4 regions of the Caldalkalibacillus uzonensis genome follow, and region 3 is predicted to be linked to each of the others. Evidence: riboswitches for the same ligand, from Rfam matches in the RefSeq annotation. Region 3 holds a riboswitch; each other region holds the start of a gene.
What was found. A riboswitch is a leader RNA that binds a small molecule or an ion and turns the genes downstream of it on or off. The one in region 3 is predicted to bind cyclic di-GMP.
Positions count from the first base shown of each region.

Region 1: another riboswitch for cyclic di-GMP. It lies ahead of J2S00_RS13340 (sensor domain-containing protein); the one in region 3 lies ahead of J2S00_RS18910 (methyl-accepting chemotaxis protein).
Region 2: another riboswitch for cyclic di-GMP. It lies ahead of J2S00_RS16815 (ATP-binding protein); the one in region 3 lies ahead of J2S00_RS18910 (methyl-accepting chemotaxis protein).
Region 4: another riboswitch for cyclic di-GMP. It lies ahead of J2S00_RS17375 (helix-turn-helix transcriptional regulator); the one in region 3 lies ahead of J2S00_RS18910 (methyl-accepting chemotaxis protein).

Region 1 covers NZ_JAUSUQ010000010.1:41,502-47,337, forward strand. Annotated here, with positions in the region: gene fliS (flagellar export chaperone FliS) at 1-333, shown strand, start outside; gene J2S00_RS13330 (chemotaxis protein CheW) at 317-877, shown strand; gene hpf (ribosome hibernation-promoting factor, HPF/YfiA family) at 1,261-1,812, shown strand; gene J2S00_RS13340 (sensor domain-containing protein) at 1,910-3,175, opposite strand; cyclic di-GMP riboswitch class I at 3,255-3,341, opposite strand; gene secA (preprotein translocase subunit SecA) at 3,673-5,836, shown strand, end outside.
Region 2 covers NZ_JAUSUQ010000016.1:10,580-16,415, forward strand. Annotated here, with positions in the region: gene J2S00_RS16790 (peptide-binding protein) at 1-1,074, shown strand, start outside; gene J2S00_RS16795 (ABC transporter permease) at 1,158-2,105, shown strand; gene opp4C (oligopeptide ABC transporter permease) at 2,121-3,044, shown strand; gene tadA (tRNA adenosine(34) deaminase TadA) at 3,094-3,627, shown strand; RNA gene ffs (signal recognition particle sRNA large type) at 3,710-3,974, shown strand; cyclic di-GMP riboswitch class I at 4,116-4,201, shown strand; gene J2S00_RS16815 (ATP-binding protein) at 4,373-5,521, shown strand; gene dnaX (DNA polymerase III subunit gamma/tau) at 5,635-5,836, shown strand, end outside.
Region 3 covers NZ_JAUSUQ010000028.1:8-5,843, reverse strand. Annotated here, with positions in the region: gene fahA (fumarylacetoacetase) at 1-88, opposite strand, end outside; gene J2S00_RS18925 (hypothetical protein) at 103-1,095, opposite strand; gene J2S00_RS18920 (NADPH-dependent FMN reductase) at 1,096-1,656, opposite strand; gene J2S00_RS18915 (LLM class flavin-dependent oxidoreductase) at 1,681-2,700, opposite strand; gene J2S00_RS18910 (methyl-accepting chemotaxis protein) at 3,136-4,872, opposite strand; cyclic di-GMP riboswitch class I at 4,974-5,062, opposite strand.
Region 4 covers NZ_JAUSUQ010000017.1:46,134-51,969, reverse strand. Annotated here, with positions in the region: gene J2S00_RS17445 (DUF2705 family protein) at 1-427, shown strand, start outside; tRNA gene J2S00_RS17440 (tRNA-Ser) at 611-704, shown strand; tRNA gene J2S00_RS17435 (tRNA-Glu) at 731-807, shown strand; tRNA gene J2S00_RS17430 (tRNA-Val) at 812-887, shown strand; tRNA gene J2S00_RS17425 (tRNA-Met) at 903-979, shown strand; tRNA gene J2S00_RS17420 (tRNA-Asp) at 1,078-1,154, shown strand; tRNA gene J2S00_RS17415 (tRNA-Phe) at 1,242-1,317, shown strand; tRNA gene J2S00_RS17410 (tRNA-Thr) at 1,341-1,416, shown strand; tRNA gene J2S00_RS17405 (tRNA-Tyr) at 1,428-1,512, shown strand; tRNA gene J2S00_RS17400 (tRNA-Trp) at 1,519-1,592, shown strand; tRNA gene J2S00_RS17395 (tRNA-His) at 1,607-1,682, shown strand; tRNA gene J2S00_RS17390 (tRNA-Gln) at 1,695-1,769, shown strand; tRNA gene J2S00_RS17385 (tRNA-Gly) at 1,780-1,854, shown strand; tRNA gene J2S00_RS17380 (tRNA-Cys) at 1,887-1,960, shown strand; cyclic di-GMP riboswitch class I at 2,131-2,214, shown strand; gene J2S00_RS17375 (helix-turn-helix transcriptional regulator) at 2,315-2,611, shown strand; gene J2S00_RS17370 (hypothetical protein) at 2,978-3,397, shown strand; gene J2S00_RS17365 (CBO0543 family protein) at 3,421-3,891, shown strand; tRNA gene J2S00_RS17360 (tRNA-Leu) at 4,106-4,192, shown strand; gene J2S00_RS17355 (D-alanyl-D-alanine carboxypeptidase family protein) at 4,373-5,740, shown strand.

The DNA.
Region 1 (5,836 bases), on a different contig from region 3:
TACAATGGTTGTCTCAACTTTATCAAGCAAGCCAGGCATGCCATGGCAGAGAACAATATCCAGGACAAAAACACCAACATTCAGAAGGCGCAGGATATTATCCGGGAGCTGATGGTTACCCTGAACACGGATTATGAGGTGGCCAAGTCGATGCTGCGCATGTATGATTACATGCTGCAGCGCCTGATTGAAGCCAATATCAAAAATGATCCTGCCGCCTTGGATGAAGTGGCTGAGTATGTCACTCAGTTTCGTGACACCTGGAAAGAGGTCCTGCAGCTGAACCGGCAAAAACAATATGGTGGAGGCGTACCCCATGATGGAAAACTCTAAAATTGTGGCCTTTCGCTTGGGAACAGAGGAATATGGTGTGCCCATTCACCAAGTGGTTTCCATCGAACGCATGCAAACCCCAACCAAAATACCCAAAGTACCTAAGCATGTACGAGGTGTGCTGGACATTCGCCAGCAGGTGATTCCCATTGCTGATTTGCGTACCTATCTGATGGAAACAGAAGGCAGTGATGGAGATGAGACACGTATTATTGTCATTGATGTAGAGGGCCGCTCCATGGGCCTGGTGGTGGACGAAGCCAAAGATGTGCTGGATATTGACCCGGATCATATTCAAGCGGTAGACTTAAATGGGGCAGCATCAGAAAGCATGCTCGGCATTGCCAGACATGAGGACCGTCTGATTATCCTCTTGAGTTTAGCCAAACTCCTGAATGAATTAGACCCGGCCGGTATCCTCCAGGAAATCCAGCAAGCGGCCGAAGCGGGTGAGCTCAACCTTGAAGATGAAGAGCCCCAGGAGGAAACAAGTCCAACCAGTGAAGAAGAACCACAAGCACACATTGAAGCCGAACAACATTAACAGCCCTGTTGGAAAAGAACAGTCTGTGTTGAGTACTCCGACTTCCATAACGGTAGTCGGAGTTTTATTTGCTTCTTTTAGACTTTTTTATAAAGGGCTCAATGAAAATAAACTGACTTCCTGTGGATAACCATGTCTATTGTGCATATGTTAATGTGGATGATGTGGATAACGTTGTGAATAACCTCTATACCAAGAGTTGGGGGATATGAAGTTTGGGGATAAGTGTGTGGATGACGGCGATTTTTGACAGGGAACCTGTTGAAATTGACAAGAAATTGTCATGCCAATTCGACAAAAATGTGAAAACAGGACATGTTTAGGCAGGATTTTTCAGAGGAATATGGAATATGTATAGCACAAAGAGAAAGGAGGCTGAGGCCATGAAGTTTAACATTCGTGGCGAAAACATTGAAGTCACTCCAGCTTTGCGTGATTATGTGGAAAAGAAGGTGGGACGCCTGGAGCGGTATTTCCAGGAAGACATTACCTCCGATGTGTATGTCACCTTGAAAGTTACCCGGGATCAGCATAGCGTTGAAGTGACGATTCCGATGCCGAAGCTGCTGCTTCGCGCGGAGGAAAAAAGCCTGGACATGTATGCCTCAATTGATTTGGTTGTAGAAAAATTGGAGCGTCAAATCCGTAAATATAAAACCAAAGTCAACCGCAAATTCCGGCAAGAAGGCAGTGTCAAGCAGCTTTTCCATGATGTGAATGGTCAGGCTGACCAGACGCAGAATGAAGTGGATGACAGCATTGAGATCGTGCGCACCAAGCGCTTTAATCTGAAGCCAATGGATGCTGAGGAAGCTGTTTTGCAAATGGATCTCTTGGGTCACAACTTTTTCGTCTTTTCCGATGCAGAAACGGAGAAAGTGAGCGTGGTCTACAAGCGTAAGGACGGCCGTTACGGTCTGATTCAACCGGAGTAAAAATGAAAAGGGCTGTCCCCATAGGGATGCAGTTCACTTCCCTTGGGGACAGCTTCTGTTATATACAGAGAGGCAGCCAGTACAGCTATGGTTCAATTCAGCGTGTGTGCAGCAATTGCCGTATCTGTTCAGGGGGAATGGGGCGGCTGAATAGGAAGCCTTGAGCCTCATCACAGCCGAGATTCTTAAGCAAATTGAATTGATCCTCGTCTTCCACACCTTCAGCACACACTTTGACACCCAAACGGTGGGCCAATTCGATAACGGCTCTGACAATTTCTTGGTCTTTGTAACGGTTCTGGATATCTTTGATAAAAGAGCGGTCGATTTTGATCATGTCCACGGGAAAGTCTTTTAAATATTGCAAAGAAGAATAACAGGTGCCAAAATCGTCAATCACGATCTGGATCCCCAAACTTCTTAATTGATTTAATATCTGCGCTGTGTGTTCCAAACTGGCCATCATCGCTGATTCGGTGATCTCCACTCTCAACTGGGAAGGCGCCAGTCTGGTGTGGTCCAGGATTTGCTGCACCATATCAGCCAAATGATCCTGTTGAAATTGGATGGCTGAGAAATTGACGGACACCTGGATTGGGCTGAAGCCCTGTTGCTGCCACACTTTTGCTTGCTGACAGGCAGTCTGTAATACCCACTCACCAATGGACCTGATTAATCCATTGGCTTCTGTCAGAGGCAAGAATTCATTGGGTGGCACTAGTCCCAGACTAGGGTGCTGCCAGCGGATCAGGGCTTCCATTCCACAAATGGATCTTGTGGTGGTATCGATTTGGGGCTGGTAATAGACACGGAATTGTTTTTTTGCCAGCGCATGATGCAACTCGTTTTCTAACAGTATGCCCCTCAACTGGTCAAAATTCATATCTTGCTTATGATATACGTGTGGATTACTCTTCTCTCCATAGGACACAACATCATGCTGTATAGATTGGGTACGCTGCTGTCCTGTCATGTCCCTGAAGTAGATAACCAAAATATCTTGGGAAGGGTAAACGGTTACTTCATACCGCCGGTTCAGAGCAGGATATAGTTCTGTGAAGCTCCTTACTGTCTGACTCCTGGAAGCATGGGTGGACTCTGTGTAAAACTTGCTGCCCTTCAGCTGAGGAAAGGTACGCCATATATTTTTGCCAAACAGGCTGAAGCGGTCAATATTAAACAGACGTTCTATTGATTGATTAAGATAGATGAATTCCCACTGCTGGTTAAGGGCGATAAACCCGTCTTGTGTATTTTCTAAGATGTTAAAGATTTGTTGCCCTGACTTAGCGAGGGCTTGTCCCAATTTAGGGCTGACTATATGAGCATCTGCTTGGACTGACTGGTTTCCCTTTCTTACCATGACAGTTAACCTGCCTTTCATCCCCGGTGATGTCAAAAAGCCACACCCGTTTATACAGGGTGTGGCTTTTTCCCCCATAAACGGCAACTGGCTGGCATAGTCCTAACGGACCTTAGCCCCTGTAGCTTTGCGTCACTGCGTTTCCGCAGTTTTGCCTTTATCCTGTTATTGTTTAAAATTGTCGGTATCGTAAAAAGTGCTATTATGTTATACTTCTTAGCTGCTAGATTAATATAATATAATAATAAACATAATATAATGATACAAAATTTGACATCTTTATTCAAGGGAGTTCGACAATTTTTTGAACGATTTTGACAAAATAATGTTTAATTACATCTCCATCATTCATGCCTTCCCTGACCTTTCTTGTCTCCCTCCACTTTGATTTGGTAAAATAGGCTTGATGTGATTCACCCCTGTCTGGATAGAAATGGCGCTCATAGAAGCTTATGGGTCAGCACGGAGAGACAGGCGGATGAAAGGAGCGATTAACGATGCTCGGATGGTTGAAGAAGTGGATTGGAGATCCCACAGAGAAAGAATTAAAGAAAATGTACACCATTGTTGAGCATATCAACAGTCTTGAACCGGACATAGAGCGCCTATCTGATAACGAACTGCAGCAAAAAACAGCACAATTTAAGGCGCGTCTGGCTGATGGAGAAACCCTCGATGACCTGTTACCCGAGGCCTATGCTGTTTGCCGGGAAGCAGCCAAACGGGTACTGAACATGCGCCACTTTGATGTGCAGCTGTTGGGCGGCATTGTCCTGCATAAAGGGGAAATAGCGGAGATGAAAACCGGGGAAGGGAAAACATTGGTGGCCACCCTCCCCATTTATTTAAATGCTTTGACAGGCAAAGGGGTTCATCTGGTCACGGTCAACGAGTACCTGGCCAAGAGGGACAGTGAGCAGATGGGCAAGCTGTATAACTTTTTGGGCTTAACCGTTGGGCTTAACATTAGCGGCCTGTCAGCTGAGCAAAAGAAGGAAGCGTACGTGGCCGATATCACTTATGGCACCAACAATGAGTTTGGCTTTGATTACTTAAGGGACAACATGGTGCTGTACAAGGAGCAGATGGTGCAGCGGCCGCTCAATTTCGCCATTGTAGACGAGGTGGACAGCATCCTCATTGATGAGGCACGCACACCTCTGATTATTTCGGGCCAGGCTCAGCGCTCTACCCAGTACTACACGGCGGCGGACCGTTTTGTGGCCGGCCTGGTCAAAGAGCGGGACTATACGGTGGATGAGAAGGCGCGCAACGTGATGCTGACCGATGAAGGGGTAGCCAAAGCGGAGCGTTACTTTGGCATTGACAACTTGTATGATCATGCCAATGTGCTGATTAACCACCATATTAATCAGGCCTTAAAAGCACGGGTGATTATGCGCCGTGATGTGGACTATGTGGTGGAAAATGGTGAAGTGGTGATTGTGGATGAGTTTACCGGCCGCTTGATGCACGGCCGCCGCTACAGTGACGGGCTGCATCAGGCCATCGAGGCCAAGGAAGGGCTGGAGATCCACAAGGAAAGCATGACGTTGGCCACGATCACCTTCCAAAACTACTTCCGTATGTATCAGAAGCTGGCTGGCATGACAGGGACCGCCAAAACAGAGGAAGAAGAGTTTCGCAAAATATATGGCCTGGATGTGTATGTGATTCCCACCAACAAACCGATGATCCGTAACGATATGCCCGATATGGTCTATAAAACGGAGGAAGCCAAGTACCGGGCCGTGGTCAGGGAGATCGTGGAGCGGCACCAAAAGGGACAACCTGTCCTGGTGGGCACGGTCTCTATTGAAAAATCAGAATTGCTGTCGGCCATGCTTAAGAAAGAAGGCATCCCTCACCAGGTGCTCAATGCCAAACACCATGAGCGTGAAGCGGAAATCATTGCTCAAGCCGGGCAACGGGGAGCAGTTACCATTGCCACCAATATGGCCGGCCGGGGAACCGATATTATGCTGGGTGAAGGTGTGGCTGAGCTGGGCGGGTTGCATATTATCGGGACGGAGCGGCATGAATCCCGACGCATTGATAACCAGTTGCGCGGTCGTGCCGGACGCCAGGGTGATCCCGGTTCCAGCCAGTTTTATTTGTCACTGGAAGACGAGCTGATGCGCCGTTTTGGCGGGGAAAACATTATGGGCATGATGAACCGGCTGGGCATGGATGAGGATCAGCCCATCGAGAGCCGCATGATTACCCGGGCCATTGAAAAAGCTCAGGAGCGGGTGGAAGGGCACAACTTTGACATCCGCAAATGGTTGCTGCAATACGATGATGTGATTAATCAGCAGCGGGAAATAATTTACAAGCAGCGCCGGGAAGTGCTGGAACGGGACAGCCTGCGCGAAGTGGTAGAGGGTATGCAGAGAAGCGTAGTGGAGCGCATCGTCACCTTGCATACCCCTGACAGTGAAGTGCCTGAAGAGTGGGATTATCAGGCGATTATTGACTATGCCAACGCCACTTTCTTCCATGAAGGCACGGTGACTGTCAATGATATTAAAATGAAATCCCGGGAAGAGATCATCAACCTGTTTATGGACCGGATCAAAGCGATCTATGACCAGCGGGAGCAGGAAGCAGGGGCCGAGCTGATGCGCGAATTTGAAAAAGTGGTTGTTTTGCGTGCGGTGG
Region 2 (5,836 bases), on a different contig from region 3:
CCTGAACATATTCTTGGTGATGTGTCTGTCGCAGAGCTTGGCGAGCATACATTTAACCGCGATCCCATCGGTGCCGGTCCGTTTAAATTTGATGAGTGGGTTGAAGGGCAATATGTCCGTTTGGTGGCCCATGAAGACTACTTTGAAGGACGTCCGTACTTAGATAGCATTACTGTCAAAATCACTGGCGATACCAACGCCCAAGTACTGCAACTACAAACAGGAGATATTGATATGGGAGTATTCCCGTCAGAAGAATTTGCCACCGTTGAAACCTTTGATCATGTCAAGATTAGCCAAGTCTTACGTTATGCCTATAACTTCTTTGGCTTTAACTTCCGAAATGAGTTTTTCCAAGATCACAAAGTACGTCAAGCCTTTGCCTATGCCATTGATCGGCAAGCGATTATTGATGTTACTTTGGAGGGATACGGTGAAGTGGCTCATGGCCCTGTCAGTCCCTTAAGCTGGGCCTGGACGGATGACCTCACTGTCTATGAATATGATCCTGGAAAAGCTAAAACATTGTTAGCCGAGGCTGGCTGGGAGCCAGGTCCTGACGGTATCCTTGTAAAGGATGGCCAGAAATTTGAGATTGAAATTTTGTATAACGAGGAGAGTAATGCCCGTCGCACCACAGCGGTGATTATTCAGGATCAATTAGCTGAAATCGGTATCAAAGCGACTCCAAAATCACTGGAGTGGGGGGCTTTCGTGGATACCATCAATCCGCCTAGGCATGAATTTGACACGATTATCCTGAGCTGGAACTTGGGTACTGACCCCAACCCCTACCATATCTTCCACTCCGGGCAAATTGATGAAGGCTTAAACTATGGCAGTTACGTAAACGAAGAATTGGATCAGCTCATGGAAGCAGTTAATCTAGAAATGGATGAAGCCAAGCGCACAGAAAAACTGCACGAAATCTTTAAAATCTTGTCTGAAGACTTGCCTTATGTCTTCCTAAATTATCCCATGGAAAATGTGGCGTATCCGATCAACTTGCATGGCTTTATCCACCATCCTAGTGTACCGTTCTACAAAGCAGACGATTGGTGGCTTGAACAGTAATCTTAGTGAAACAAAAGAGAGTGGGGGGTTTTCACTCCCCACTCTTTTCCCCAAGACAAGCTGGACAGTAAAGGGTGCTAGAGATGACATCATATATCTTACGCCGTTTAGTCATGACCATTCCCATTTTAATTGGCATCTCCATTCTTAGTTTTGCCATTATGTACTTGGCACCTGGGGACCCGGCCAGCATGCTGATTGATCCAAACATTAAACCAGAAGACCTGGAACGTATGTCTGAGCGGCTGGGATTAAATGATCCTCCTCATGTCCAATATATGAAATGGGTGGGTCATATTTTGCAGGGAGATCTAGGCACATCCTTTATTCAGCGTCGGCCGGTGAATGATATCATCATGGAGCGTTTGCCTAATACCCTGGTGTTGATGATTGCCTCCTCGTTGTTTGCCATTGTGTTGGCTATTCCCTTTGGGGTGTTATCGGCGACCCGGCAATACAGTGTACTGGATTACTCGGTAACCACTTTTTCTTTTATCGGTGTGGCAACACCTAACTTCTGGCTTGGGCTGATGTTGCTCATGATATTTTCCGTTCAATTGGGGTGGTTTCCGTCTGGAGGCATTCATACCATTAACGTACCATTCAGTATCTGGGACCGGATTCACCATTTGATTCTGCCCATGATTGTGCTGGGCAGCTATGATATGGCCAGTTTGATGCGCTACACCCGTTCCAGTATGCTGGACGTCATCCGTCAGGATTACATCCGTACGGCACGGGCCAAGGGATTTAGGGAAAGAACTGTTATTTACAAACACGGCTTGCGCAATGCCATGATTCCGGTGATTACGATTTTTGGTTTAATGTTGCCGACCTTTATCGGTGGTTCTGTCGTTGTGGAAACATTATTCAGTTGGCCAGGAATTGGTCAGTTGTTTATTAATTCAGTCGTTCAGCGTGACTACCCGGTCATTATGGCCTTAACCATGTTTAGTGCCGTTTTGGTTGTCATCGGCAATCTGCTGGCCGATATCTTCTATGCCATTGTTGACCCGCGCATAGAGTACTAGGAGGTGCAGTAAAAGATGTCCCAAATTCATCAACATCTGCCTGCTCCTGCTACAGCAGAAGACCCAAAAGCGGTCACAATAGGAGAGCGGCGTTCGCTATGGTTAATCATTATTTCCAGGTTTTTTCAGAATAAGTTGGCTGTGGCGGGGTTGGTATGTCTGATCCTCATTATTTTGGCGGTCAGTTTTGCGCCATATCTGACACCGTATGAGCCTCATAAGCAAGACTTAACCAACCGTTTGCAACCACCAAGTGCCGAACATTGGCTGGGTACAGACCATGTGGGACGTGATATTTTTACCCGAATCCTGTACGGCGGCCGGGTTTCCCTGATGGTCGGCTTCTCGGCCATGGCCATTATGATTACCATCGGCACCCTGGTCGGAGCTATCGCCGGATATTATGGGGGACGCATTGATGCCATCTTGATGCGCACTGTTGATGTTTTTATTTCATTTCCAAGCATTTTTCTTTTGATTACCTTGGTTGCCTTTCTTCAACCAGGCCTGAGCACTATTATCTTTGTGCTGGCTATCTTCGGTTGGATGGGAACAGCCCGCTTGGTGCGCGGAGAATTTCTAACTTTGAAAAAGCGTGAATTTGTCCTGGCGGCACGGACGACAGGCATGTCCAATGTGCGTATCATTTTTAGTCAAATTTTACCCAATGCCATGGGGCCGATTATTGTAGCTGCTACATTAGGAGTAGGTAGCATTATTATGACTGAATCAACACTAAGTTTCCTGGGATTAGGTGTTCAACCGCCTACACCAAGCTGGGGTAATATGTTGACCGATGCCCAAAGCGTGACCATTTTCCGCACAGCCTGGTGGTATCCAACTTTTCCGGGACTCATGATTTTAATTACGGTACTGGCCTTTAACTTTGTGGGGGAGGGTTTACGTGATGCCCTTGACCCGCGTGTGATTGAAAAATAGAATGAAAAGGACACATGTACAAGCCAGTCTTTAAAGGACGTGAGTAAGATTGCCGGGTCAAGAAGATCATGAAAAGTGGATGGAGCAAGCCATTCAACTGGCTAAGCGAGCGGAATCCCTGGGGGAGGTGCCCATTGGTGCTGTGATTGTCAAAGACGGTACCGTGATAGGCACAGGCTATAACCGGCGGGAGATTGACAAGAGCCCCTTAGCGCATGCCGAGATCATCGCCATCCAAGAGGCTTGTGAGCAGCTAGGGGGTTGGCGGTTAACAGGTTGTGATTTATACGTCACTTTAGAACCCTGTCCCATGTGTGCCGGGGCCATTGTTCAAGCGCGCATCAAGCGAGTGGTGTATGGTACGGAAGATCCAAAAGCGGGTTATGCAGGGACCCTGTACAACACACTGCAAGATGAACGCCTGAACCATCAGGTGGAGGTTATTGCCGGAGTCAGGAAAGAGGAATGTCAACATGTATTGAAAGACTTCTTCCGCCGTTTGCGGACAGCAAGGAAAGTTGCCAAACGCTTGCTCACTGATGCAGGTGATGGGCAACAATTGGGCCTGGAAGGAAAGGATTAACACTTGTGTAATGAGCTAGCTTTCGTTATAATGTTAGTTACAGTTGCCATGCAACTGTGTCCAAACATGTTTATAAAGTTTGCTGTGCTAGACGGGGAGGTAGCGGTGCCCTGTAACCCGCAATCCGCTATAGCGGGGTCGATGCCTATCTGAGGTTTGCACTATGTGAGGTCTGGCTCATGTACGCGGTGTTGACGAAAGGGTCCTATGCAACGGAAGCCCATGAACCCCGTCAGGTCCGGAAGGAAGCAGCGGTAAGTGGGTATCTCCGTGTGTTGTAGGGTAGCCTTTTCCGAGCTGGCGGCATGAGTACGCTTGGGTAGTGCTTATCGAGGATAGGTGCACAGCAGTTAACAAACACCTGCAAATAAGGTGTTTTTTCTTTTTTTAGAGGTAGCGTTTGGCCAAAATGAGGTTAATCGCTTTTTTATCAAGCTAAAGTTTTGTATAATCAAAAAACAAAGGAATACTGTGAATAAACAGTTAGATTGAGTGAAGGGCAAAGCTACGGAAACGTAGTGACGCAAAGCTACAGGGGCTAAGGTTATACCAACTAAGCCAGCCAGCTGCCGTTTAGGGAACATATCCTTTAAACGGATATGTTTTTTGTTTAGCCTAGCCCTTAGCGCCATGTCGAATTTTATGGTATCAGGGAGGATTTTAACCAATTAAACAAGAAGTAAATAGATTGATAATATACATATAATGGTTGACATCGGCCTGTCTAGGTTTTGCCCGTTATGCTATGTTAAATATTACTTATATTTCAGGGCTGGCCAACGGTGAGACCATCGTAAAGGTAGGGGTTCAGATGACGTCAAGCTCACATGGATTACCTTCTATTCTTCACGCCCTTTTTTCCGAACAGATCTTTAACAATGCTCACATTGGACTCATACTACTTAATGAACAGGGCCATATTGTCTCTATCACCAAAGCCGCCGCTAAAATAATGGGAGATGATCCCGAAGTTTTTATTGGTCAAAACATTTTCCATCTTTTTAAAAATATACCTGAAGGCCGGCAATTAATCTCCAAACGGGTCTTTGAGGGCGTGACGATTCGGAATCAGGCCATGACATGGCATAATGGCCAGTGTTACTATGAAATTCTGGTGGACAGTTTTCCGCTCATTGATGAGGCCGGCCACCAACAAGGTGCGTACATATTTATCAAAGATGTGACAAATTTGCGCTCTTTAGAAAATCAAATCCATCGCAACGAACGGCTGGCCATGATCGGACAAATGGCAGCAGGCACAGCCCATGAAATTCGCAATCCCTTAACCAGTATCCGCGGTTTTTTACAAATATTAAACAAGACTTTGAAGGAACGCAACATGATGCGGGAAGTTGAATATACCAACATCATGTTGGATGAAATTGACCGGATCAATCATCTGGTGGGCGAGTTTTTGTTACTGAGCAAATCACGGGAGACCCGCTACGAAAAAATCGATCTGGCCCTGCTGATGAAACAGTTTTTACCTATTATTCAAAATGAGGCTTTATTACACGGTATAGAAGTTCAAACCAAAGATTTTGACAATCTTCCGCCCATTGTGGGTGATAAGGAGCTGTTAAAACAAGTATTTCTCAATATTTGTAAAAATGCCATTGAAGCAATGGGCAACCAGGGGCGGTTGACTCTCTCCCATCACTTCTTACCAGAAGAACAAATGATCAGTATCAATATTAAGGATACAGGTCCAGGTATACCACCTTATGTGATTGATAAAATTTTTGAGCCGTTCTTTACGACCAAGGAGGAAGGGACGGGTTTAGGCCTTTCTGTTTGTCAGCGGATTATCCATGATATGGGGGGCAAAATACGGGTTTCATCCAAGGGCTATGGCACCACGTTTCATATTTGTATTCCGTATTTGGATGTCTGAAAGGGAGATAGGGTTTCTTTCTACGGACGGAGAGCCCTTTTTTTGCATTTCTGTCCACGGTATAATAATAAGATAGTATAAAGAACAAGAGGTTTGAAACGGAGAGGTTCATCATGACGTACCAAGCGTTGTACCGAGTCTGGCGGCCCCAAACATTTGACGATGTGGTCGGACAAGCCCATATTATCCAAACGCTTAAAAACGCGCTTTCAAATCAGACGTATACGCACGCTTACCTGTTTACAGGTCCCCGAGGGACTGGGAAAACAAGTACAGCCAAGATTATGGCTAAAGCGGTCAACTGTGAACAGGCCC
Region 3 (5,836 bases):
TTTTATCGCTACGACAAAACACGCCATAAGGCAGATTCTGGATGGGAAAGTGCGAGTCTGGATCGACGTCGATAAATGAACGTAACATCAGTTACATCCTTTCTATAATACTTTTAGGGCCCTTAAATCTTCTCGTGGTTCATCAAAGCTGCAACTGCCATATGAGCATAGAAACTTATTTCTTAATTCGCTGATCTCCGACACGCTAATCATCTTGTCTTGCCAGCTTAACCCCTCATTAGTAAAAGTGAAATGAGATGGGTTTTCATCCTTGAGGATCTCTTCAGTTACCCTTATATCAAGGTTATATTTATACGCCAACATGCCAGCAGTAAAAATATTGAGGAATCCATGCATTCTGGTGCTTACCTCTTCACGATACATCCTTACAGGATGATGGAGCCCAGCCGTAAATTTCATGGCCATTCCTCTGTCCCGACAACCTACAAGCACTGCTGCTAATTGACGAGGGGTAGGAAACAGCTCTGCAGTAACCCCACCTGTACGGAACTTAAACCCCAAAGCAGGTTTTAACTGAGAATTATGTTTATAGATCTGATCAAGTGCATAGGTTATCTGTTGCTCCCAATCATTATTTCTAAGAGGGACGAGCGCCTCGCAAAATGTGTCTAAACCACGCTTTGCTGTTTCTTCAGAGAGGATGTCTAATATCTCCTCTAATGGGGTGACTATGGGCAATGGTGCCTCGAATACCCGCATTTTAACACGTTCTCCGTGTCTACTAGAGAAAGATTCAAGTTTAGCCAGGTCTTGAAGTAAAACTTCGTTAAACTTGTGTGGATGATCACTTTTGCTACCTAACGCGGAAATATTTAATGGTGTATCTGTAGAAAACAGCTCTACATAAGGGTCAAGTTGATCAATCTTAGAAGCTGGCATCACAAACGGTCCTAGCATCCAGGCATCTGTCCCAATACTGTATTCCTTATAATTTTTAATCGCTTGGTCCAGAGTTAAACTTGCTGGCGGGAAAAGTCCTGCGTAATCAATGAGCCGTTTTAAAAAGGGAACCACACTTTTTGTGTAAGAACCACCTTGATTGAGATCAACAGCACGATCAACATTTCTGAGCAATTATTTTATTCCTCCCTTACGTTTGGTCTTTTCTATTCCTCTGTGCATAATAATCAGCTCGGTAGCCAACTTTTGAATACGGTTGAGAAGATCTGTGTCGATAATCTCATTATTTGTATTAAAATGCTGCGAGTGGGCATAAACGTAACTGGGTGCCACGTAGCAACGTAAATATCCTGCGATGGGCTTTAGTTGGTTCTCAATTACCAAGTAATGTTGATAAGTTCCTCCATTAGCGACAAACCCCATCACCTTATGACGAAAAACTTCTGGTGAGACTAAGTCAAACACATTTTTTAAAGGAGCGGGTATGGAACCATTGAAAATGGGACTTCCTATCAAATACAGATCGGCTTCAGAGACTTTTTTGATCACTTCTTGCGTATCGTCATTATAGTGGGAGGTGGGCCTACCATCACAAAACTGCAATTCATAATTTTTTAAATCTAAAAACTCTATCTGTACATTAGCGCGGAGCTTCTCTACTTCATCAAGTACCTGTTTGACAAGAACCGCCGTTTTAGAACCTAAAATAGTGCCAGATATCCCGAGCAGTTTCATCAACTTCATCTCCCATTTCCGATGTCATTTTACCAAACTTGATGTTTGAAAAGATTTTTTAAACGCCGGCATCACTTCTTGAGCGACGAGTTCCATTGATTTAAGTACCTTTTCATGAGGCAATCCACCAAAATTCATAAGCATCATGATATGGTTACATCCGGCTTGCTCATATTTTTTTAACCTTAGGATAACATCTTCTGGGTTACCAATAAGCAATTGCTCTCGTTCTTCTAAATCTTCAAACTGGGCCGAGCGCCCATAGAGCCGTGTATCCAAATAGAGATTCAGATGTTCTCTCGCGTCTCTTATGGCTTCTTCTCTAGTGGGAGCTACATAAGCATGAACCGCTATTGGAATGTTGATTTTCTGTTCATCATGGCCGGCTTCCCGATACACCTTTTTGTAATCATCTATAATATTCTTTAGTTCGGTTATAGAATTGCTGGCCACATAGGCAACGCCCATAAGGTTATGTCCCATTTTCCCTACATAATACGCCCCGCGAGAACTAAGAGCCCCGATCCATAATGGTACTTTTTCCTGTTTGGGCAATACTTGCAACTGAACGTCGTTATATTGGTAGTACTTCCCTTTGTGAGAGAATTTTTCACCACTCCATGCTCTTTCGATTACTTCTAAACCTTCGTTAAACATGTGAACTTTTTCTTCCGGATCTACATTGAAGCCAGTAAATTCATGGGGTAAATAACCACTTCCTAAACCAAGATTGACTCGCCCGTCACTCAATACATCTAACAGAGCATAGTCTTCAGCTACTTTTATGGGATTTTGAAAAGGTAGTGTCACAATGGCAACACCTAGGCGAATATTTTTGGTACGTTCAGCAATGACTGAAAGCAGCATTTGAGGCGTTGTCATAATACCATATTCACTAAAATGGTGCTCGGCAAACCAAACGGCATCATACCCTAATTGATCTGCCACCTCCGATTGCTCTATAATTTCCTGAATCAGTTGCTCAGGCGAACGAGAAATTTTTTCTTTGTAGTTATCAGAAACTGTAAACAATCCAAATTCCATTTGAATAACCTCCATTTTTGATAAATATAAAAACAAAAAACCAGTAGTATAGAGGTAGCCCAAAACGATTTTAAAGTTTCGCTTTGAGTCTCCCAATACTACTGGTTGTTTATCTATTTAACGGAATGGGTTGTCCCCAATTCCTCATAGATAAGCCAGTTCATTTATAAAATTATTCTTATAATTATATTATATACAATATTTTAAGATATACAAGTGTTTTTTTATTTGAATCAATTTCAAAATTATTCATCAAGAGTTCTCACAAGAACAGCAATTCTAAGATTATCGTTTTAAAAAGTGAGTTTAAACGACTCTTTGGGCAGTTATTAATTCAAGATTGATACGATCACAGGCTAATTTGGAAGCATTGTACGGTCTAAGCATTTCATTAAGGGAGTCCTTGTTCAATAATCCTTTTTAAGAGAGAGACAATTATACTTTAAACCGGGAAACCAGCTGCTGCAGGTCTTCTGCCATTTTAGCTAAAGTGGAGGCAGCTGCTGATATTTCTTCCATGGATGCATTCTGTTCTTCAGCTGAAGCTGCCACATTTTGGGAATGTCCTGTTGACTGCTCAGTGATTTGAGCGGTTTGCTGAGCAGATTGTAATAAGTGGTCTGTGGCTTTCGTAATCTGCTGAATGGCTGCATTAACCGCTTTAAGTTGATCAGAAACCCCCTTGACTGAACCTGCAATACGAGAAAAGGCCTCTCCAGCTTGATTCACTAAATTGGTTCCTTCTTGCACCACAGCGTTTCCCTCATTCATCACCTGGGTTGTTTTGGATGTCTCTTCTTGAATCTCCTTAATCAAGGCACTGACTTGATTGGCAGCCTGGGTCGATTGCTCTGCCAGTTTGCGCACTTCCTCGGCCACGACGGCAAACCCCCGTCCATGCTCACCTGCTCGGGCAGCTTCGATAGCGGCATTTAAAGCCAGTAAATTGGTCTGTTCTGAAATGTCGGTGATCAAAGTAATCACTTTTTCAATTTCTGCTGCTTTCTCATTAAGCTCTTGGCTGACAGCTTCCATTTTTGCGCTGGTATTGTTAATATGTTGCATTTGCTGTACGGAGCGTTCAACCACTTCCAAGCCATCTTCAGCGATTTGGGTGGTGTCTGAGGCTGAGTGGGTGACCTCCTGGATATGATGAGTCATCTGTACGACTTCCCCTTTCATATTATGCACTACCGTTTCTAATTCTTTGGTAACGTTCAACTGATGTTCTTGACCTGATGCCACTTGCTGGATGGAATCAGTAATTTGTTCTGTGGCTTTACTGGTTTCTTCACTGCTGGCTGATAGTTGTTCTGATGTGGTAGCCACTTGTTGGGCCACGTCCGTCACCCGAGTGATAATCTCTCTTAAATGGGTGGTCATATGGTTGATGTTGTCAGCTAATGTGCCCACTTCATCTTTGTTTTTGATTTGTAAGATTTCAAGGTCCAAATGTCCTTTAGCAATCTGTTGGACATACTCAACAATGTTTAAAATGGGTTGTGACAAGTGGCGGGAAAAGAAATAAATCACAATGAGCCCGATAACTAAAGCCACTAATAGCGTCCACAATAAAGCATAAAATATAGTATTGGCCTCACTGTTAAAATCAATCATATAGGTGCCAGCCGTCACGATCCACCCCCAATGGGGATCCAGTTCTACGTAGGTTACTTTGGGCTCAATTTGATCTGGCGCGTTGGGCAATCCAAAATCATAGTAGACAAAACCACCGCCCTCCTGAGCTGTTCTGATAAAGTCCTGAATAAAATAGGCGCCACTTGAATCTTGCAATTCCAACACGTTTTCCCCTTCTAGTCTTGGATGTAAGTGAGTCAACCCTTGTTCATCAATAACTGTGAAATAACCATGTTCGCCCATATCAATATTCATGGAGATTTCCCTTGTGCCATCTGCCTGTTTTTCTCCCATTAAATATATTTTAGCTCTTTCCTGCGCCTCTTCCAAAGTCAAATGACCGGCTTTCACCTCCTGGTTTAACACTTCAATCACGTTTAAAGCCATTTTAACATTGTTCTTCAGATTGGTAGCGCCCAGATCATCTAGACTGTTTTTGGAGGTGTAATAGCCCAAGATGCCAATGAACAGGGCAGGTACAATGAGTAACAGTACAGAGATCGACACGAGTTTGGTTCTGAGTTTGAATGTCATTATAATGCCTCCTAGTTAAATTTTTACAAAAAAGAAGCTATTTCCCTAAAGGAAATAGCATGGGCTAACTCTGGAAAAACAGGCCGATTGATGTCTTTTCACAAGGCAGCCCAGCCATCCTAGTCCCGGGAAGGACCTTAGATCTGTGGCTTTGCGTCCCCACTTTTCAATGGGTTTGCCTTTTTCTTGTGTGAAGAAATTTTTATGAAAAATTGTTAAGAAAAACCTAAAAAATATATACATAGCTCGACCAGTACGATTCTTGCATGACCAGATCGCGATTCTGTAAAATGAGATTGCCTGTGTGCTTCCTCATCCCAAAATCATTTAGCTTTACCCTTCTTTTTCATCCCTGCGGGATGAGAAAGCCACAGCAAAGCTGCTTAATCTTGACCGTAGCTTTACGATATACTTATACGGCATCATACCCTAATTGATCTGCACCTCCGATTGCTCTATAATTTCCTAAATTAGTTGCTCAAGCGAACGAGAAATTTTTTCTTTGTAGTTATCAGAAACTGTAAACAATCCAAATTCCATTTGAATAACCTCCATTTTTGATAAATATAAAAACAAAAAACCAGTAGTATAGAGGTAGCCCAAAACGATTTTAAAGTTTCGCTTTGAGTCTCCCAATACTACTGGTTGTTTATCTATTTAACGGAATGGGTTGTCCCCAATTCCTCATAGATAAGCCAGTTCATTTATAAAATTATTCTTATAATTAGTATATGCATTATTTTAAAATATTCAAGTGTTTTTTTAATTGAGGCTTTTGCAAAATGCCTTTTTTACCGTGAGGTAAACAAGATTTTGGAACCTAATACCATAATTGGTTGTAGAGCTATTGATCTTAAGTGATCGAGGGTATACTTTCCCCCTCCCCACCATATGCGGGCTGGTGATTTCCATGTTTAATTTTGGTTTTAAGCAGCGATGTTCATACTTTGTCTTAGATGCATGC
Region 4 (5,836 bases), on a different contig from region 3:
CGGTTCGCTGGTGCTGGGGGGCGTGTTGTTCGGCTTTGAAGGATTATGGACCAATCCGGGTGGGGATTTCCTAGAGGACCAAGGATTAAGCGGTCTTTTGCAGCAATATGCGTTTGAGAGCATTCCGCTCGTAATGATGGTCACCTTTGCTTTTATGGTGGCTGCCGTTTTCACCAACAGTGCTTTGGCTATCGGCTTATCCATGTTTCTGATGTTTACTGGCGGACAGTTGGCTGTTTTATTAAGCCAGTATCCGTGGGTCAAATGGATCTTGTTTGCCCACTTTGATCTCAGGCAATATGTGGATGGGCTTCCCCTCGTTGAGGGCATGACCCTCTCATTTTCCTTACTGGTCTTATCTATGTATTACATCCTGTTTATCTTGGTGACTTGGTTAACCTTCATAAAACGGGACATCACCGCTTAGTCCTGCTGACGGTCTATGTTTTACCAGTCAAATGCCAATGACTGAGACGATTGATGGCGGAGGAAATATGGAAAAATTTATTGCCATTTGGCGGTTGACTTCACACTGAAGACATGTTATATTATTGTCTGTCGCCGCTGGTGAGACAAGAAAAAACGCAAGTTTTAAGCGGCGTTAAGACATGGAGAGGTGTCCGAGCTGGCCGAAGGAGCACGATTGGAAATCGTGTAGGCGGGGATAACCCGTCTCGAGGGTTCGAATCCCTCCCTCTCCGCCATATTAAATCAAAGATACATTTTACGTGGCCCGTTGGTGAAGTGGCTTAACACACCGGCCTTTCACGCCGGCATTCAGGGGTTCGAATCCCCTACGGGTCACCATTATGGAGGGTTAGCTCAGCTGGGAGAGCACTTGCCTTACAAGCAAGGGGTCGGCGGTTCGAACCCGTCACCCTCCACCACTTTCATAAGAATGACGCGGGGTGGAGCAGTCTGGTAGCTCGTCGGGCTCATAACCCGAAGGTCGCAGGTTCAAATCCTGCCCCCGCAACCAAAATATGAGCGCTACTACGTCGAATTTTCATCGATGGAAGCGAAAATCGTGGTACCCGCAGGGTGCAACCAATATATTTGCGCAACATGATACATTGTGGAGCTGTGGTGTAGAGGCCTAACATGCCTGCCTGTCACGCAGGAGATCGCGGGTTCGAATCCCGTCAGCTCCGCCATTTTATGTCTATTTAACTAACAGGGACTGCTAGTCACAAAGCAATTGACAGCATCTCAAAACGTGTGTTATATTAACAATTGTCTCTGGCTCGGTAGCTCAGTCGGTAGAGCAGAGGACTGAAAATCCTCGTGTCGGCGGTTCGATTCCGTCCCGAGCCACCACTTAAAATATGGATTAATAGCGTGCCGGTGTAGCTCAATTGGCAGAGCAACTGACTTGTAATCAGTGGGTTGGGGGTTCGATTCCTCTCGCCGGCACCATACGAAAATGTGGAGGGGTAGCGAAGTGGCTAAACGCGGCAGACTGTAAATCTGCTCCCTCTGGGTTCGGCGGTTCGAATCCGTCCCCCTCCACCATATTGCAGGGGCATAGTTCAATGGTAGAACGGCGGTCTCCAAAACCGCAAGTGTGGGTTCGATTCCTACTGCCCCTGCCACTCTATATAACATGGCGGCTGTGGCGAAGTGGTTAACGCACCGGATTGTGGCTCCGGCATTCGTGGGTTCGAATCCCATCAGTCGCCCCATAGTTTTACTGTTGGGCTGTAGCCAAGCGGTAAGGCAACGGGTTTTGGCCCCGTGATGCGCTGGTTCGAATCCAGCCAGCCCAGCCATTCTATGCGAGCGGAAATAGCTCAGGGGTAGAGCACCACCTTGCCAAGGTGGGGGTCGCGGGTTCGAATCCCGTTTTCCGCTCCATTTTTATACACACTTTTATATGTGATTTAAGTGGCGGCATAGCCAAGTGGTAAGGCAGAGGTCTGCAAAACCTTTATCCCCGGTTCGAATCCGGGTGCCGCCTCCATTTTAACTTTAAGTATGCTTCTTTCCTGTGAAAGAAGTTTTTTATTTTATGATTCCCAAAAATAGGTCATAAGTCGTGTACCTAATTGAAGAAAAAAATGGTAACATAATAGACAGGACATTGGTCCTGCTTCCAATTGCTTAAAAATTCAAATTCCATAATGCTTAAAAAACGCACAAGGGCAAAGCTACGGAAACGTAGTGACGCAAAGCTATAGGGGCTAAAGCAACATGCCATGCCAGCCAGCTGCCGTTTAAGAAAACAAACACACCTTCTTAAGCGGAGGTGTGTTTTCTATTAAACATATGAACTTAATTTCAAATTATAAAGATATGAGTGGAGAGGGTGGTTGTAGTGAAGCCGATTGAGTACCTGCCACAACATAACGTGGAAATTAAGGAGCAAGAATATAAACGTGTTGTCCATTATATTGCTAAGCGCTACCGTTTAACCAGAAGAGAAGAGGAAATTTTACTCATGTTATCTTTATATGGATATTCAAATGAAGAACTCTCCAAAACATTGTTCGTTTCCCAAACGACGGTAAAAAATCATATTCATAAGATACTTAAGAAAACACGCACCAGTTCAACACGGGGACTTTTATCAATGGTAATCGATTACTTTTATACCCTAAAATGTATAATCTAAAGTGATACTTGTTAGTTACATAATAGTTAAGAACAGTACGCAACGACAATATGCAACTCCTTCTGTTTCAACTTCGCATTATGCGTTAATGCAAGTTGGAAAACGGAAAGGGGTTTTTTATTTTGTCCGGAAGAAGGAACGTTATGTGAACTATATGTAGATCATTCAATGTTTTTGGCTTCAGAGAAGCTATGCTGCATAAAATAACTGGGGTATATACATAATACCTCGTGTAAAAGAAAAATGGATTAAAACCTTTATTTACATAAAAATGGACAAAATAAAGAAAAATAAGGTAAGAAGTTAACCTTTATTTTATACAAATAAAAATTATTTAAAATGATAAGAACTTAAGGAGATATATATATGAGAAATATGGCTGCTTTATTTTCCATTCTTATGCCCGGATTCGGACAAATATATAATGGTCAGTTCTTGAAAGGTGTCTTCTTTATAATAGTTGAGCACTTTGATAATGTATTTGGAAATATAAACAATGCCATTCATCTTGATTTTAATGGATTCCACCAACAGGCTGTAGATGCGACAAATTTCCAATTCATGTTATTTTACCCTGGATTTTATGCTTATGCAGTATGGGATGCTTGGTATTATGCAAAACCTAATGCTGACAAGTCAAAGACCGCTATTCCATTTGTCATTGCCGGTTTCCTTGGAGAGTTGAGTGCAATATATGCACCAAAACTAGCCATACCCACTTTAACCGTAGGATTGTTATTAATTATCCCTATTCTTTGTGGAATGATCATATTTAGGAAACAATAAAACGATGGGAGACAACATGATTCATGGACAGAATATTATTGTGGTGTTTACTAATCATTGGAATTGGATTATTTCTTTTCAGTTTAAGAAAACCACTCCTTTTGAAGGACACGATTTTAATTTTCTTAATGAAAGCTTATTTTTCATCATTTATTGGGGTTATTGTAGTAAAAGAAGAAATGGTTGAATACCCTGTAAGATTTTTAAGTAAATATTTCGATGCTAGTATTCTTTTTGAATATTTTCTTTATCCCATCATGTGTATTTACCTTTACCAAACAACTGTACATTCAAGATTTCTAGGCATTGTTCTCCAATGTGCATTGTATACCGCTGCATTAACGACCATTGAGGTCATTTGTGAAAAATATACCGATTTAGTTGAATACCATTCATGGACTTGGATGCACTCGTTTATAACCATCTTTCTTCTATCTCTTTCAGTGCGTCTCCTTTTGCAATTGATAAATAAAATAGAAATGTCAAAGGTATAGCGCTTCATTAGACCGCACCAGTGTGAGTTGTTTGACGCTATTCGTTCCGTTTGCAGGAATGGTTAAACTGGACGAATTAACTCAATTTGCAGGAACATTTGGGAACAATTATGATAGGATACAGCTACCCAAAATTTGGGTGCGGTTTTACATAAAAAAACAGGTTGACTTAGGTTTGCGTCCGTGTTATATTATTCATTGTCAACAAAAACGTGCCGGTGTGGCGGAATTGGCAGACGCGCACGACTCAAAATCGTGTTCCCTTGCGGGAGTGGGGGTTCGACTCCCTTCACCGGCACCATACATATTATTTGCACAACGCGGTTTCTTGTATAGATGTGGTACAAGGAGTCGCGTTTTTTATTTTAGTACCTTGTCAATCCAAAACCTGCCATCGCCAAAGCAATGCTTTTATGTCATAATAAATAAGGTTGATACAGCTGATTAATAACTTTTTTGAATATGCATGGAGTGGGAAAAGATGACGGACAGATCCGTTTCTCAATATGATATTGTGCGCTTGCTGATCATCGGACTGATTATATCAGGTTTACTCTTTTATCCAGCGGTACCTCAGGCTCAAGAATTGGACCACCATCCATTTACAGCAGAAGGCATTGTATTGATGGATGCCAAAACGGGGCAAGTACTGTACAGTAAAAATGCAGAACAACCATTTTATCCGGCTAGTATCACTAAAATAATGACAGCCATTTTGGCATTGGAATCAGGTCGGTTAGACGAGATGGTGGTTACTTCGGAATTGGCCAGGCATGCAATCGGTAACCGCATTTATTTGGCTGAAGGAGAAGAAAAACCCTTAATTGACCTGGTTTACGGCATCATGTTGAATTCGGGAAATGACGCAGCCATTGCCATTGCTGAGCATTTAGGAGGAAGTGTAGAGGGATTTGCCGAGATGATGAATGCCAAGGCCAAGGAGATTGGCGCTCTCGAAACCCACTTTGTTAACCCGCATGGACTGCATGATGATGATCATTACACAACGGCCATGGATATGGCTAAAATTGCTCAATATGCCTTGCAAAATCCGTTGTTTCGCGAAATTGTAACGACCAAAACCATGCCCTGGTTTGGTGAAGAATGGCATTCTAACCTGGTTAATACGAACCGTTTGCTGTGGGATTATGAAGGGACAACAGGCATTAAAACCGGGTATACCAGTGCTGCTGGACAAACCTTTGTCGCCTCAGCTGAAAGAGATGGGACCGAATTGATCGTTGTTTTGTTGAAAGCCACTCACCGGCAAAACCTGTGGCAGGAAGCTGCCGCTCTCCTGGACTACGGCTTTGAACATTATCAAACCGTGAAAGTGTGGAACGAAGGCGACTATGTTACTGAAACATTGTATGGGCAAGAGCATGTGTTTCAGTTGGCAGAGGATGTGTATGTCACCATGCCCAAAGCAGCTGATGGAAAGTTTCAGTGGGATGAACGCCTGGAATTAACCCATGTTACTCCTCCATTTATTAAAAACATGTTGGCTGGCCATCTGGTTGTCGAAACAGAAGATCACACTATAATGAAAGTGCCTGTTCACTACATGCATTCACGGGAGTTGTCATCAGATACAGAAATGGCAGTGGATTCTAAGGCATCGGTAAGCACCCAAAGCATCGCTACTGAAGACAATGTGCTAGTCGCAGTCGAAGACTTGGTCGCCCATGGTACGGGAGAGCATATCGTCTCAGTTGTGGCCCGCTGGTGGTACATCCCCTTCTTGGCCTTACTGGTGTTGTTTGTGTATCAACGCAGGCGGCGTAAAAAAACAGCTATGCGTGGGCTGTCATCCCAAACTCATTCCAAGCATTGGCCTCCAACCCCCTAAACTTCAGCCTCCTAAGTCGGGAGGCTGTTCGTTTAAGAGAGCAGACCGCTTGATTGGGCAAGATGGAGAATGTTACCTTTATCTTAGGAAGTGATA